DNA from 4 places in the Sulfurovum sp. TSL6 genome. Region 4 is predicted to be linked to each of the others. Evidence: riboswitches for the same ligand, from Rfam matches in the RefSeq annotation. Region 4 holds a riboswitch; each other region holds the start of a gene.
What was found. A riboswitch is a leader RNA that binds a small molecule or an ion and turns the genes downstream of it on or off. The one in region 4 is predicted to bind cyclic di-GMP.
Positions count from the first base shown of each region.

Region 1 (4,153 bases), on a different contig from region 4:
TTGTCAGTGGGAGGTTTTGATGGCGGGGTTGTACTCTTTCCTGATGGACAAGACCCTGCAGACCTTATAGCCAAAGGCCAGAGTGAAACCGTAGCGAAGTTGCTTCGTGAAGCTAAACCGTTGATCCCTTTTGTGCTGGAGATGATCGTTTCACTATATAATTTAAATGATCCTAGAGCCAAAGAAGCCGCTTTTGGCGCCGTGAAACAGTATCTTGAGACGCTCAGCCAGATCATCAAAGATGCATACATTCCTATGGCAGCGACATTGGTGGGTGTAGCCCCTTCCCTTTTTGGTAAAGAGACCAATGTCGCCAGAGCCAGAGAAAGTTTTACGCAAAAAAGAGATGATGTAGCACAATTAAGCATACTGAAGACCCTCATTGAAAATCCTAATCTTATCGATAATGTTCTCAGTGTGATGGATATCAATATGTTGGGTGGTTATGCAGAACTATTTACAGCACTCATCAATGGAGAGACCGAACATCCTGGTTTGGTAGGGATCAGTGTAGATGACAGTCTGGAAGTCATGAATGAAGAAGAACTCAACAGTGTACTGCGTAATTTTCTCATAAAACATTATGATCTGAAGTTAAAAAGTATCGCAAGTTCACAACAGATACCGTTTGAAAAAAAGAGTTTTCTCATACGTAAGATTAGAACAGATATCATACCCAGATTGAAAAAGGGCGAATTGGTTGCTTTTGAAGCAGGGATATGATTTTTTACTTGACATCAAGGAAAAATAGTATATAAACGTTGCAGATTAAATCAACAGTAAGGAAAGTACAATGGCAACAGCATCAGCAAGACACATATTGGTAAACGATGAAGCACTCTGTAAGGAACTCAAAGAAAAGATCAATGCAGGTGAGATCAGCTTTGAAGAAGCAGCGAAGCAGAACTCTACTTGTCCATCAGGAGCAAGAGGAGGAGAACTGGGAAGATTTGGCCAAGGTCAAATGGTACCGGAGTTCGATAAAGTGGTGTTCAACGATGAGGTAGGTGTCGTGCATGGTCCAGTGAAAACACAATTTGGTTACCATCTGCTTGAAATAACAGAACGTTCATAAAAAGTCTACAAGATAGGTAAATTATATCTATCTTGTGCTAGAATCTTATTTTTCACATCAATGGGGCATTAGCTCAGCTGGGAGAGCGCTTCGCTGGCAGCGAAGAGGTCATCGGTTCGATCCCGTTATGCTCCACCAAACTTCGTTTAAATCATTCATGACACTTTTAGAACATAGAGAACATAGATAAATATGCTAAAATAGATTCTATAATTATTGGTTGTATCGTTTTTAACACTACAAAAGTAACATATTTAAATATAATTAATTATTTTTTAAAATTATACATATTTATTTAATATAAATGATTTATAATGCAAGATACTTTTCGTAAAATGCTACACCTGTCGTGAGACGGGGCCAGAAAGCCATGGGTCTTGGATATACTATATATACAGTCAATAAAAGATCGCCAGGTCACACAAACAGTACAACTATTTTCTTAAGAACTATTTTAAGGTATGACATGCTCGACAATATGAACTTCTATGATTTTATGCAGAAACAGATACTTGTAGTGATTACATTATTTGCCGGCACTGGAATGGGGTATCTTTATATAGGATGGCTCTATTCTTCTTCTTTGCTTCCTGAATTTTTATGGTTTTCTCTTGTAGTGTTACTCTCTTTTTGGGGATATCGATTACATAGAACCTTTGCTGATAATGATCTTAATATACAGCAAAAAGAAAAGTGGCTTGGGCAACTGAGGTATTTTTTATTTAGCTATTTCTCTATTTGGACAGTGATGTTCCTGATATATACATCACGCAGTGATATAGAGTTACATTATGTGGCCATTGCAACCCAATTGGGTTGCGCTGTTGTCTCTGCAACCATTTTGGCTTCACAGAAAAAGCTGGCTGTGTTTACTTTGGGCACACTTATGCTGCCTTTGACTATGTATTTTATCTTGGTCGGTGAGTTCTACAGCTATCTATTGGCTTTTTTTACGATTGTTCTAAGTGGTGTTTTGTTATATGCTGCACACAATACTTTTAATTATCTGATCAAAAGTCAGTACCAGGCCTATCATGACCCTTTAACTTTACTTGGAAATAGACGCTATTTTATCGAACTTCTCAATGATGCTATGAAAAGCCAAAAACAGGACCATAAACATATCTATTTGATATTGATCGATCTTGATCATTTTAAGACCATTAATGATACTTTAGGCCATGATATTGGGGATGTGTTACTCTGTCAAGTAGCCAAGCGTATGCTCACTCTTTGTAAAGAGCATCAAAATTTTGTATCCCGTCTTGGCGGAGATGAGTTTTGTATTCTCAGTACTTCCTATGCTACGGAGAAAGAGTGTTTTCATCATGCATCACAGTTTGCGGAGAAGTTACTGGCATTGATCAGAGAAAGCTACCATATAGAAGAGCACTCTTTATATATTAGTGCCAGTATCGGTGTGAGTATTATCAGTGATCCCAAAATGGAAGCCAGCACCTTCATCAAAGAAGCAGATATCGCCATGTATGAGGCTAAAGGAAAAGGAAGAAACGGCATTATCTTCTTCAATGATACACTTTCAAAAGATGTCGAATGGAAACTTGAAATAGAACGTTTATTACATTTCTCACTTCAAAATAACGAAATATCATTGACCTACCAGCCACAGTATAATCCTGAGAATGAAATAATCGGTTGCGAAGTCCTTTCACGTTGGGACAACGAAACATTAGGAGAGGTCAGTCCTACTGAATTTATACCGATCTCTGAAAAAACGGGATTCATTATAGAGTTGGGATATTATATATTAGAAGAAGCTTTTCTCACATTTAAAAAGTGGGAAGAGAAGGGTATTGCGTTACAACAGATGTCTATTAACGTCAGTATGCGACAACTTTTTCATTATAATTTTATTCACGATGTGAAACAGCTTTGTGACATCTATCTTACAAAGGAACAACGATCAAAAATAGTCTTTGAAATTACAGAGACTTCCGTTGCGGATGATATAACAAAACTGATCGAAAACATGAGGATCCTTCAAAATTACGGTATTCGTTTTTCAATGGATGATTTTGGAACAGGATATTCCTCTTTAAGTTATCTTCGACAGTTGCCTATCAATGAAATCAAGATAGACAAGTCTTTCATCTCTGAATTACATCATCTTGAAGATAATGAAGACAAATGTTTCATTGAAACGATCTTTACTATAGCTAAAAACCTCAATTTAAAAATTGTTGCAGAAGGGATTGAGAATGAGGAACAGCGCAAGTTTATTGTTGATCAAAAATGCGATATTTTACAGGGTTATTATTTTTCAGGACCTTTGCAAGATGATGCATTTGAAAAACGCTTCTTGGAAGCTGAACATACAGAGGAGCTAAAATCCTCTGACTATTTCAAAGAAGCAACATATGCTTTTTCTTTATCCAACTCAAAATAGTAGCGTATGATTTTAGGGAGTTCTTTTTTGACTTTCGTTCTATTTTCCTCTGTTTTTTAATACTTTGAATATAAAGGCATCAGGAAAGGTTTTTTGGTAAGAGGGTAAAAGTCTTTGTAGTGTTGTTTTGTCTTCTGTCTGGATAGAAGAAGCAATATGTAGGTCCCCTTTTTTTTCTACTTCAACGGTTCTTCTCAGTGCAGGAGGGAGTTTTTTTAACTCTTGTTTCAGGGAATCAACATTATGATATGCCGCAATACGGACAGTATAAGAGACAGAGGCGATACTTTGTAGAGGTAATATCAATAGTGTAGTGATAATAAGTAGACGAAACATTTAAAGGTCCATTTTTATTAGTATTATATCAGAGTTTTTATAAAATAAATTTTGTGGTAAATAAATGAAGTAATTGGTGACCCCAAGGAGACTCGAACTCCTGTAACATGGATGAAAACCATGGATCCTAACCGCTAGACGATGGGGCCACAAATATTGAAAAGGTTACAAGTTATAAATGGTGACCCCAAGGAGACTCGAACTCCTGTAACATGGATGAAAACCATGGATCCTAACCGCTAGACGATGGGGCCATCTGTAACTTGTGGATGGCATTATATAGATAGGGTGCTTAAAAATCTCTTAAGATACTGTATAATTTGGCTAAAATAAGG
Region 1 covers NZ_BPFJ01000002.1:594,362-598,514, reverse strand. Annotated here, with positions in the region: gene dnaG (DNA primase) at 1-723, shown strand, start outside; gene LDM93_RS07980 (peptidylprolyl isomerase) at 794-1,075, shown strand; tRNA gene LDM93_RS07975 (tRNA-Ala) at 1,138-1,213, shown strand; cyclic di-GMP riboswitch class I at 1,403-1,500, shown strand; gene LDM93_RS07970 (bifunctional diguanylate cyclase/phosphodiesterase) at 1,542-3,482, shown strand; gene LDM93_RS07965 (hypothetical protein) at 3,522-3,818, opposite strand; tRNA gene LDM93_RS07960 (tRNA-Glu) at 3,893-3,967, opposite strand; tRNA gene LDM93_RS07955 (tRNA-Glu) at 3,998-4,072, opposite strand.
Region 1: it holds a riboswitch for cyclic di-GMP, as region 4 does, so the genes downstream of both, LDM93_RS07970 (bifunctional diguanylate cyclase/phosphodiesterase) here and LDM93_RS04085 (hypothetical protein) in region 4, are expected to answer to the same signal.

Region 2 (4,153 bases), on a different contig from region 4:
GTATTGACAGCATTGTCAAGAGAGGCTTCAAATTTACCGCCCCAGCCATCAAAGGTAAAGTCAAGCAGTTTCACTTCCTGATTTTCTTTTATACTGATGTAGCCGTAGTCACGTATCCATGTATCGTTCGTGGGTATCTCTATGAAAGTCATGTTACGTGTAGAACAGAACATCTTTGCAATTTTTTCTTTGTTTTTACAGATAATGTAAACGGCTTCTCCATAAGCGATAGCTTGAGCGATACGTATAAAAGGTGAGAGACTCGCTTCCAGGTCTGCTGCGTTATGGGGATCATGCCAATCTGTCTCTTCATGAGGAAAGGACAAGAGTACGGCACGCTGTTTTTCCCATTCTGCCGGCATCACCACTTTTAGATCTTTTTGCATCGTATCCCTTATTTATTATCTATATTGTATAATCTCGTCATGGCATTTATTAAAATAAATAAACAAAATTTCTATCATAATCTTAACCAAATTGCACTAAAAACTGGCTCAGTTGAAAAGATCGCAATTGTCCTTAAAGACAATGCCTATGGTCACGGACTGGAACTGATGGGAAGACTGGCATCAGAGTTTGGTATCAGACATGCAGTGGTACGAAAAACGGCAGAAGCAGAAGTGATCAGATCTTTATTTGAAACGATACTGGTATTGGGTGACAGTATCATAAAAGATGAGGTCTATTCTTTTACTATCAATACATTAGAAGATATCAAAGAAGCCCAAAAAGGTGCAAAAGTAGAACTCAAAGTAGATACGGGAATGCACCGTAACGGGATAGCCTTTGATGAGCTGGGTGAAGCTTGTACTTTGATTAAAGCACAAGGGTTAGAACTTACAGGTGTGATGACCCACTACCGTAGTGCAGATGAGTTAAGCTCTGAACTCTTTTGGCAGCAAAAACAGTTTGAGCGTGTGAAAGAAAGCGTAAAAGAAGCTGGGTTTACGCATGTAAGAGTACATTCGCATAACACAGCAGCTATTCTTAGAACAAAAAGTTTTGATGAAGATCTAGTACGTGTAGGCATAGGTGCGTACGGATATAGTGAACTGCCACACCTTTTTGATGAAGTAACACTACGTCCTGTAATGTCACTATATGCTAAAAAGATATCAACTAAAATATTAAAAGATGGAGAGCGCATAGGGTACGGAGGGGACTTCATAGCTTCACATGATATGACGGTATCTACCTATGATCTGGGTTATGGTGACGGATGGTCCAGAGGAGACAGTGCTCAACCTTATATAACAAGTGAGGGCTTACCTATACTAGGACGTGTTTCTATGGACTCTATCTCTCTTGAATCAGATAAAGAAGAAGTGTGTGTGATGAGTGATGCACAAGCGGCTGCAAAACAGTTTGGGACTATTTCTTATGAAATGACGACTGCGTTATCTGCTGAACTGCGAAAAGAAGTGATTTAAATTTGGTGAATTGTTTGAGATGAGGGAAATTGAACCCCCTCTTAAAAATAATCATATACTTTTTCTGTTATAATTTCTTGTATTTAAATAGATATATTTGTTGTGCCAAACTTGTTGTGAAGCAGGGACGGAAAGCCATGGGTCTTAACTTAAGATCGCCAGGTTGCCAAATACTAATACTAGTGTATTATGTATCATTCTCTCTTTACTACTTACTATCCCATATAAATCTTATTTAATTCAAACTTATTTTGTTGTGAAGCAGGGATAGAAAGCCATGGATCTTAACTTGTTAAGATTGTCAGGTTATCAAAATTTAGTTAATTCATTTTTCACAACTATTTTATTTTTATGTCAAAAGGAACAGATAATGAAATTTTTTTTTAAAGGTACTTTAGTTACATGTTTAGTAACAATGGGTGGAGGTTTAGCTTTTGCAGATTCTGTTGGTGAATCAAATTACAATGCTGGTATAACAGTAGGAACATTAGGTGTAGGTATTAATTTAGCAACTCCTATTAGTGATAGTTTTTCAGCTAGAGTAAATGTGAATGGCTTACAGTATAGCCATACTTTAGATGTTGATACTGTTAGTTATGATGGAAATATTGATTTTAAAAATGCTGGTCTTCTAGTAGATTATTTCCCATTTGAAAATACATTTAGAGTAAGTGGTGGTGTTTATTATAATGGTAATGAATTTGATGGTAGTGCTACTCCTTTTGGATCAGAAGTAATAACAATCGGTAATGATAAATATACTGCTTCTGAAGTTGGTAAATTAAATACTCACGTTGAATTTGATGATGTTGCTCCATATCTTGGTATTGGATGGGGAAACAATTCTAATGAAAAAGGTTGGGGATTTTCTTTTGACCTAGGTGTTATGTATCAAGGTTCACCAAAAGTAGATTTAAATGCTGATTTAAATCCATTAATCATTGGAACTCCTATTGAAGATGAAATTAATAATAACCTTGTAATTGAAACTCAAAAAATTATTGATGATGTAGAAGATTATAAATTCTATCCAGTGGTAATGATAGGTGTAAATTACAAATTTTAAAAAACAAGGTGTCCTTCTATTACAATAGTTCAGTATTAAGAGTATGTAAAATGTCTTATTAACACTAATGTAGTTCTTTAGGGCCAATGTAAAATATTTCATATTAGCATAATGATATTTTTGACTTTTACTTATTTGATCAAAAGTGAAACTTTTGTATTATTCGACAGAGAAGTTAAAATGAATACTCTCTTATTGTAATAATCACATGCGGATGTGGTGAAATTGGTATACACGCCAGACTTAGGATCTGGTGCTTTACGGCGTGGAGGTTCGAGTCCTCTCATCCGCACCACTTAAATTAACCAATCCAAAAAAATCCCCTCAATAGCATACTTTTAGAGACTTCTTGATGTTTGATGATTTTGTATTGCAGATAGTTTTCCACTCATATCTATGCGTTCTGTCATTGTATACTTCTTCTTTGCGACAGTTAGATGTTCCTATTGGAGGCACTAATGGCGTTTGTATCAGTCTTACCGATGGAGTTCTAAAAGAACAAATCCTTAGGGTGCATAGGAGGTATGGAACTTGAGTAAGCCTAAAAGATTATCTCATTAACGACCAGCAATATTACCTAAAAATGCCGTAAAGAATGTAAAAATAACCATTAAAATGAAAATAGCTGGAATTGCTGCAAGAGCTGCTTTTACCATAAACGTAACCATTGACATGAATGGCATCTTTATATCTACTACCGTTACTTCATTTTTGTTTTCATTGTTCATTTCTTCTTCCTTTTTTTAATGTACCAATAATTATACATAATAATCTAACACAGTTAGACTATATATGATTTAATGTTCGTAAATAAGGGGGTTATTTGTATTTTATTAGATTGTATTAAATTGGAGTTTGGTGGAGATGAGGGGAATTGAACCCCTGTCCTAAAATAGATAGAACCATGACTCTACATGCTTAGTCAGTGTTGTTAATTTTAATCCTGCTTTGTACTACACTCAAAACTTTACAAGACGAGCTAAAATTCTCACACCCTGGCATAGCTTCCAGGGAGCATAGTCATCAGATGTGATACTTCAAAATCCGGTTAAGATGACACTCACCGGCGAAGCAGTCCTCCGCGTTAGCGGGGTTAATGACTTACGCTACTGCGTAAGCTGGACGATAATCTGTATTGTTTGCGTTTATTCGCGTGTGGGCCGCGTAACGGAATTGCCCAGTCCGACATGCACATAGCCCCGACTACTCCAGTCGAAACCAAGTCATCCCCATATCTGAAAGATGGTGGATATTAACACATTTAGGTTACTTTGTCAATAGGGGCAGAAAAAACTATATTTTGTTATAATGCAAACCACCAATAGAACAGTTAGATTTAGGCCATCAGCTTATGTATCTGGGGTTGAAAAGAAGATTGTAGTATTCAAGTACACTTATGAGATAACCTAACTTTTAACAATAGAGACAATAGAAGGGAAGAAGTAATATGACACTTACACAAAAAGTACTATGGGCGATGCTCTTGGGGATCATCGTAGGACTGGTGATCAATATGGGTGCCTGGAACAGTGAAGGCAGCTTTATACAGGAGTATGTGGTTGGAGGCGTTTTTTACATCATAGGAAAGATGTTCATTACCGCACTGAAAATGCTTGTGGTCCCTTTGGTCTTCTTTTCACTGATCTCAGGTGTATTG
Region 2 covers NZ_BPFJ01000002.1:491,276-495,428, reverse strand. Annotated here, with positions in the region: gene LDM93_RS07450 (agmatine deiminase family protein) at 1-386, opposite strand, end outside; gene LDM93_RS07445 (alanine racemase) at 426-1,430, shown strand; cyclic di-GMP riboswitch class I at 1,525-1,601, shown strand; cyclic di-GMP riboswitch class I at 1,665-1,744, shown strand; gene LDM93_RS07440 (hypothetical protein) at 1,801-2,496, shown strand; tRNA gene LDM93_RS07435 (tRNA-Leu) at 2,707-2,791, shown strand; gene LDM93_RS07430 (hypothetical protein) at 3,054-3,224, opposite strand; RNA gene ssrA (transfer-messenger RNA) at 3,353-3,727, opposite strand; gene LDM93_RS07420 (dicarboxylate/amino acid:cation symporter) at 3,944-4,153, shown strand, end outside.
Region 2: it holds a riboswitch for cyclic di-GMP, as region 4 does, so the genes downstream of both, LDM93_RS07440 (hypothetical protein) here and LDM93_RS04085 (hypothetical protein) in region 4, are expected to answer to the same signal.

Region 3 (4,153 bases), 160 kb from region 4:
TATTCTTTAACATTGTCAGGCATTTTAAAGCACTAATTCTTAGTATAAGTGCTATCTTTTTAATTAATACTTTATCTGGGCTTTCTATATTATAACATCATTGTATTTGTGTTTTATCTTGTTCTAAATTATTATGATTTCTTTTTTGAAACATTAATAAATGCACGTTTCTTAAGTAGATATGAACGAATAAGTCAATTGTCATGTTCCTTAAATCTTAGTATAAGGATATATAAAATTACAGTATCATATATTTTCTCTTTTGTAGTGAACAAAGAAAAACTGATTATCATGTGCCTTATCTTTAATCATTTAGTTCGAAAAATTGTATTTATTATTAAAATTTAGAAACCATAAAAAGTCAATGATACAAAACACAATTAATTCTCTTGAGGGGGAGAGGGTACTCTTTCCTATGAATCTTAATTAATATTCATAGGGTTTTAATTAAATTTTTGAAGTTAAAAATTATTGATGTAATAGAGTCAGCTCTGAAAATCAATAATTTAACCCCAAAATTTTATATTAAGTCTCAAATAAAGACAGTAGGTGTTAATTATTTATTGATGCGTTTATGAGTGTAATGGCTCTTGGACTGTTCGTAAATTTATCAGTTGTAAATACATAATCGGTAGTTCCTATAGCATAATTATTATTAGGTGAATATGTTCCCCCTGAGTTGCCTTCCAATATAATGTTTGTAGGAGAATTAATTATGTTATTGTCAGTCCACACTGTGCCACTTGAATTATACCAAAATCTGGCATATGCTGTTCCATTGGCATTTACTATAGTGTTGAAGCGCATATCTATATTGTTTGCTCCAGCTATACTTAGGGAATAATACGAGCCAGTCATACCATCAACTGCTCCACATTCATATAGCAAGTTATTTTTCATTTCACCATCATAAATGGCATAATCGGCAAACAAAGAGTCACCACCACTAATACCTACATTTGAGTCAAATATTACATTGTTGTTAAGTATTATATTACCGATTCCGTAATGATAACCAACAGCAGCACCGAAGTCACTTAAGTAACTACCTGATGAATTATCTGATTTTCTATACCCCCACATGTGGTTGTTTGTAATGATAATAGGGTTTTGTGCATTTAAAGAGCCTATTTTTAAATCTATTGCATTTTCAGCAAAAGCATAAGTTCCACTAGGAGTATAGTTACCATTTCCATCAGTATATATAGAAGAGTCTATGTAGATATGATTATTATCAATAATTGTACCTTCAACATTCGCCGTAACCTCTGGTGTCATGGGAATAACAGTCTGTATACCATCGTTTGAATTTACTATCTCATTGTTAATTATTTTAGTATTTTTAATAGAAAATACTGTTGAGCTCCAATCTTTAAAAGATATGGTTGGATTATCGAGTAAACGTCCTGCATGTGTCATATTCTGAAATCTACAGTTCTGTATCGTATTATTATTCGCATCTCTTTTTAACTGTACTGAAGTAATTATTTCATGGGTAAAAGCTCTATTAAGAATATTATATGATGAAGTCGCGTTAAACAAAAATGAACTTATAAGATTATTTTCGATAGCTGCAGCTCTATCCACTATCCAGTAATTCGCACCATTAAAAGTAAGTGCATAGTTTGCTACTTGTGTACTAAGTAGTTTTCCTGGATGCAAGTCATTTCCGTTGTTAAGAATGATATAGCGTCTCTTTTCAGATGTACCACTTGCAGTCAAGTTAATATTTCCAAGTGATCTATAGTCCCCAGGAGAGACACAAAAAATTCTTTTACTGCTATTATTTATTGTACTCCAGTCAGTATTACTTGTGATAAACTGTACTTCTGGATTATTTGCATCACATGCAGGTAGGGTTATTGGTTCCAGATATTCACTAGAAGTACTCGCATCCGAAGTTGGCTGTTCGTACGGTGTTGTTTCTGTTACAACAGGAGTTAATTTGCTTCCTTCTAATGTAAAATCTGCCATAAGCATTGTAAGTGAGGTAAACGAGAGTAAAAGTATTTTTTTCATAATTCAATCCTTTCTTTAATTAAATTTTATAGGCAATATTGCCTGCAGCATCTACTATTATTTTACCAGAATATGTGGCATAAGTATTTTTATCGTAGTCATATACTTGTAATGTGAACATTTCTCCAGGTATTACTTCAATTTCAAATTCACCATTCTCATTAGTAGAAAGATCGGTTCTGATCCAGTTGTCACTAATAGCATCCACTCTTAGGTTTGGTACCGCTTTCTTATCAGTATCGATGATACGATCAGTATATATAGTGTAATCGGTGTAATAATCTTCTGTTTCTATAGATGAATTTCCACTTCCTCCTCCACATCCAGTGAATAAAGTTACAAGCATCACCATAAAGATGCTCAGTGTTTTTTTGTATAAGTACATTTGTATTACCTTTTTCTTTATAAATATGATAAAAGTGTGTTGTGAAACATTTGAGAATGTACTTCTCTAAAACGGAGCATATAGGCAGCCCGGCCATCTCATTCATTGAGGTCCTAAGCTTTCCGTCCTTGTTTCACAACAAGTTTGGCTTTTTCCAGTGGTCAAATTCTAGTATAAGAGTATTACTACAGTATTACTTGCTTGTTTTATAATTATAAGCTAGAGTTATCAACTATTTCACCTGGAGCTACAGCAGCTATCAAACCATTGTATGCAGCACTGTATTTATCAGTGTAGTGATATGATTCTAATGTGAACGCATGACCTGGTATTACTTCAATTTCAAACATACCGTTCTCATCGGTACTAAGATCGGTACTGATCCAGTTGTCACCAACAGCATGTACCCTTAGGTTTTTGACAGGTGTTCCATCTGGGTAGAGGATACGATCTGTATAGATACCCGAGGCTTCTTCGATAGGTTGGTTGAGACTCCAGGTCCCTGGGTGGGAAACGGTACCTTCGTATGTTCCATCTGCCAGACGAGTCGCATAACCTTCTTCTATCCACATTCCTTGTGCATAATCATAGTACCAAAGTGGGATAATGTTTTCTGTTGCCCCTGTAGCTTCAAATATTAAAGTCATATCTTCAGATACACTTATTGGATTGCCAGCTTCATCTTGCAGATCCACTACCATAAAACCGTAAGAGACGAAAGGAACGATGCTCCCATAACTGTCTTGCCCTTTATATTCTCCAGGGAATGTTATGTCGGTACTTTTTTCTGTACTGGTACGATAAGATAATCCAGTAGTGACCTGTCCAATATATGGACTTCCATCATGATTGATATAAATACCGGAAGGTATATCGATATGGGCTCCAGTAACTACAATTTGGCTGTCATACGTCCAGTGGCTAATATATTTATCCATTTCAACAACTGTGTAATTTGGGGATGCAGCATCTATTTGAATGATCGTACTGTTTTTATAGTAACCGTCGGCATTAAACGTGACAACTGCTTTATCAGTTGCAGCTATATTCGTTAGTATATAATCACCTTGAGCATCAGTTGTTGTTATGCAGCCACCTATATTGACTTGAATACCTACTAATCCTACTCCAGTATCTTTATCCGTAATATGACCTTCAATTTTTGCATCACCTTCTAGACAGAGAGCTTGAGTCTCTTCAGCGATTGGTTCAGTTGGCACTGGTTCAGTTACGATTGGTTCAGTTGGCACTGGTTCAGTTACGATTGGTTCAGTTGGCACTGGTTCAGTTACGATTGGTTCAGTTGGCACTGGTTCAGTTACGATTGGATCAGTTGGAACAGGATCTGTTACGATAGGGTCAGTTACAACTGGATCTGTCACAATTGGATCTGTCGGAACGGGATCAGTTACGATCGGTTGTGTACTTGCAAGTGTTGTAAATGTGTTATCATTACTTACAATCAGTCTACCTCTCTCATCTTCGGAGACTGTTCTATAGTGATATTCTGTATTGGCCTGTAAATTTGATAAGGTAACAGTGCCTTCTTCTTGTACTGCAACTACTGAACCATACTTATTACTTGTACCATACTCTACTAATTTTGTAGTATATCCATAAGGATTCCACTCGATGGTAGCAGAATCTTCTGTAGCTGTGACAATGATATCAATCTTCACTACTTTTGCTATTGAGGTTGTAGTGATATCTGTTGAAGTTGAATCCGTTGAAGTACTTGTTCCTCCACCG
Region 3 covers NZ_BPFJ01000001.1:1,000,285-1,004,437, reverse strand. Annotated here, with positions in the region: gene LDM93_RS04890 (hypothetical protein) at 1-36, shown strand, start outside; gene LDM93_RS04885 (hypothetical protein) at 553-2,019, opposite strand; gene LDM93_RS04880 (hypothetical protein) at 2,039-2,404, opposite strand; cyclic di-GMP riboswitch class I at 2,485-2,563, opposite strand; gene LDM93_RS04875 (fibronectin type III domain-containing protein) at 2,617-4,153, opposite strand, start outside.
Region 3: it holds a riboswitch for cyclic di-GMP, as region 4 does, so the genes downstream of both, LDM93_RS04880 (hypothetical protein) here and LDM93_RS04085 (hypothetical protein) in region 4, are expected to answer to the same signal.

Region 4 (4,153 bases):
TACCAGAGATAGTGATGGTAAAAAACGAAAATGATGCTAGAATAAGTAAGGATCTTTCTTAAAAGGTGTATTGGAAACGGTAGAACTTACAAACTAAAGAAGGCCAAATATGAACAAAAAATATGGTTATTTTGAGCATGATGCGGATATCGGTATTATTGGAAGAGGGAATCGCCTGGAGGAGGCATTCGAATCAGCTGCAGTGGCAATGTTTGCTATTATGGCTGATGTAGATGTATTGCATTGTGATGAGTTGATAGAAGTGACATTCGAGGAGGATGATAACGAGTTTGCTCTGATAGAGTGGCTCAATACGCTTTTGGCTTTAGCGCATATGAAACATCTTGCTTTGGGACGGTTTGAACTGCAGAAAGAGGGTAACTCTTGGAGAGGGAAAGCATGGGGAGACAAGTGGAAAAAAGAGATAGAGCGTGGAACAGAGGTTAAAGGGGCAACACTGACCATGCTCTCCGTCAAAGAAAAAGAAGACCATTGGGAAGCCCGATGTGTCGTCGATGTTTAAAGGAGAAGTGTTATGAATATGAACCTATTGGAAAAAATTGATGATTATACATGGACCATCCCTCTAAAGGCAGGAGAAAAAAGAAGTGGCATACTCTTATACGGATCAGAACCATTATTAAAAAGTATGGATAATAAAGTCTTAGAGCAGATCAGTAATGTCGCGACACTGCCGGGTTTGGTAGGAGAGGCCATGACAATGCCGGATGCACACTGGGGCTACGGATTTCCCATAGGCGGTGTTGCTGCTTTTGATGCGGATGAAGGGGGCATCATTTCTGCAGGAGGTGTAGGATTTGACATATCCTGCGGTATTCGATGTTTACGTACAGACCTGATGAGAGAGGATCTGACATCTACAGATCTTACAAAGCTGGCGGATGAGCTTTCCCGCACGATACCTGCAGGCGTAGGTAGAGAGGGAAAACTCAAACTTACGATCGATGAGCTTGATGATGTCCTTAGAGGCGGTGCCCAATGGGCGATCCATCATGGATATGGTGTAGGCGAAGATCTAAGTTTCGTTGAAGAGATGGGTAAGATGGAAGGTGCTAGGCCTGAGAATATCTCCCAACTGGCTAAAGAACGGCAACTTGGAGAAGTGGGTACCCTAGGCTCTGGAAATCATTACCTTGAGGTCCAGGAAGTTGCCAAGATCTATGATGAAAAAGCAGCAGAAGCATTTGGTATCAAAAAAGGTCAGATCCTTGTATCGATCCATTGCGGTTCTCGGGCACTGGGACATCAGATCGGTACGGAATATATGGTCTCGCTTGCAAAAGCGGCCACACGACTGGGAATCTCACTGCCTGACAGGGAACTTGCCTGTGCACCTATCCATTCACCTGAAGGACAGGAGTACATCGGTGCTATGAATGCAGCGATCAACTGCGCTATGGCAAACAGACAGGTACTGACCCATTTGACCAGAAATGTTTTTGAGGGCTTATTTAAAGGTGTGAATATTGAGACACTCTACGATGTCTCCCATAATACCTGTAAGGAGGAGATGCATCTGGTAAATGGTGTGGAGCGTACCTTATGGGTTCACCGTAAAGGAGCAACGCGTGCTTTTGGTCCAGGACATCAAGACATCCCGGTAGGCTACAGGAGTGTGGGTCAGCCTGTTATAATCGGTGGAAGTATGGGAACGGGATCCTATATTCTTGCAGGTACCAAAGAGGGAGAGGAGAGAGCTTTCTCTTCAGCAAGTCATGGGGCCGGCCGCGCAATGAGCCGTCATCAGGCACTCAAACTCTGGAAAGGGAAACAAGTCATACAAGATCTTGCACAAAAAGGTATTCTCATCCGTTCTGCATCTATGCGTGGGGTTGCTGAAGAAGCCCCTGATGCTTATAAGGATGTCGACCTTGTTGCTGAAGCGACTGAAAAAGCAGGGTTGGCAAGAAGGGTAGCCTTTTTAAAACCAAAGGTGTGTATCAAAGGGTAGTGGTTATTTTGTTTTATGATAGCAACCAAATAAAGGGGGGGGGAAGTTTACAAGGAAGGAGTCAACATAAAAATTGATATTTTCATGTTTTTGGTTGCTATGTAAGAATGAGTTTACTTGGTCTACACTAACCGAATGTAAACATGCATGCTTTCTTTCAATATGGATCTTAAGCTTAACAAATTAATGGAATACCATTGATAACTCGCTTAGAGATTCTCTGTAGCATTTTAGCAATGTTATCAATTTGTTACCAATTGGAGAAAAAAATTTATATATTCGGGTTATAATGGTATCTGATTTATTAAATATTATTGTTGTGCCAAACTTGTTGCGAAGCAAGGACGGAAAGCCTCCGGTCTCAAGTAGATAGCGGGGTTGCCATAATGAATACTTCATTACTTCCTTTTATCCTTTCGATAGGTTGTCCACTCATCATATTTAATTCCAAAGCTGTTTTGTTGTGTCAAAAGCTGCTAGCGAATGCCTTCATCATGGGCTTTCATGGCTTGAACAACATTGAACCAAGCATATCAAATGATATAAAGGATAAGGTATGAAAAAATTACATATATTAACAAGCGGGTTGCTTTCAACTCTGGTAGGTTTTTCTTTGATGGGTTGTGGAGAGAATCTCTCCTCTACAGAACAAACAGCAAAAGTGAGTGGTACGGTTCCAGGTACACTGATAGAACTGTTTTGTGAAGATGGTAGCTACTACTCTACACAATCGGTACAAAACGGTACAGACCAACACCCTTTTGAGATAGAAGTGCCGCTTAGTACGGATTGCCGTATCGTGATGACAACGAATGAGGATGATCCTGATAATAAAGTCGTAACACCGATCGGCATTGTCACAGCTGATGGCAATAGTACACTTTTCAGAGCAGAAGGGGATGTGGATCTTGGATATGTAGACCTGGCGATGGATCGTGCATTTATTGTAGATATTGAAGGTGATGGTGTTTCAGATGAGATATTGGAACTTGAAGTAGAAGATGGCTTACTTACCGTTGAACTTGAGAATGATCCAATGGATAAAGACGGTGATGGCCTTCTGGATGTCTATGAGAATGATGATAATGATACTTTGAGTAATCATGACGATGACGATGATGATAATGATGGTCTCACTGATGACGTGGATACGGATGATGATGGTGATGGCATCGAAGATAATGATACAGATGGTGATGGTGTCACAAATGATCATGATGTAGATGATGACAACGATGGCTTGGATGATGACGATGACAATGATGACGACAATGATGGTATCAATGATGACGAAGATGACGATGATGACAATGACGGTATATTGGATGAAGAGGATGACGATTAATATGAGTCAAGCATAAATATTTCATTATAAAAATAAAGTCTATTGATCTAATAAGTACAAAAGTAGTAGAGGTTAAAATGAAAAATTATTTTAACCTCTACTTTTATAATAAAACTTACCATTCAATATAGCTTCTTACACCTCTATTTCTCTCAGTATCCAGATGAGACTGTAATTTCAAAAGTTTCTTGTAGTACTTTGGGCTATTCCTACTATTCATCATTGTCTGAAATTCTTTTTTATTTTCATAGAGCAATCAGAAACTAGCTTGTATAATCTCATAGATAAAAACTAAAAAAATAAGGATAAAATTTATGTTAGAGTACGATAGAGAGCATATTCTTCATCCTTATGCACCTTCCAATCCATCCGCAGATATGACTTTTGTAAAATCAGCCAAGGGCGTCTACCTTGAACTGGAAGACGGAAAGAAGATCATCGATGCCATGTCATCATGGTGGTCAGTCATCCATGGCTATAATGTAGAGGCTTTAAATAATGCTGCGGTAGAACAGCTTTCAAAAATGTCTCATGTAATGTTTGGGGGCATTACGCATGAACCGGCCATAAAGCTTGCAAAAACACTGATCGACATTACCGATACATCTTTGGAGAGGGTGTTTTTTAGTGATTCTGGTTCTGTGAGTGTTGAGGTGGCTTTGAAAATGGCATTTCAATACTGGAGTTCACAAGGAAACAGCGAAAAAAGTAAGATCTTAGCCTTCTCTAAAGGGTATCATGGTGATACGTTTGGCGCAATGAGTGTATGTGATCCCATTACAGGGATGCACTCAGCCTTTGAAAAGATACTCCATAAAAATATATTTGCAGAGGCT
Region 4 covers NZ_BPFJ01000001.1:839,303-843,455, reverse strand. Annotated here, with positions in the region: gene LDM93_RS04095 (archease) at 110-523, shown strand; gene LDM93_RS04090 (RtcB family protein) at 536-1,972, shown strand; cyclic di-GMP riboswitch class I at 2,284-2,358, shown strand; gene LDM93_RS04085 (hypothetical protein) at 2,529-3,317, shown strand; gene bioA (adenosylmethionine--8-amino-7-oxononanoate transaminase) at 3,632-4,153, shown strand, end outside.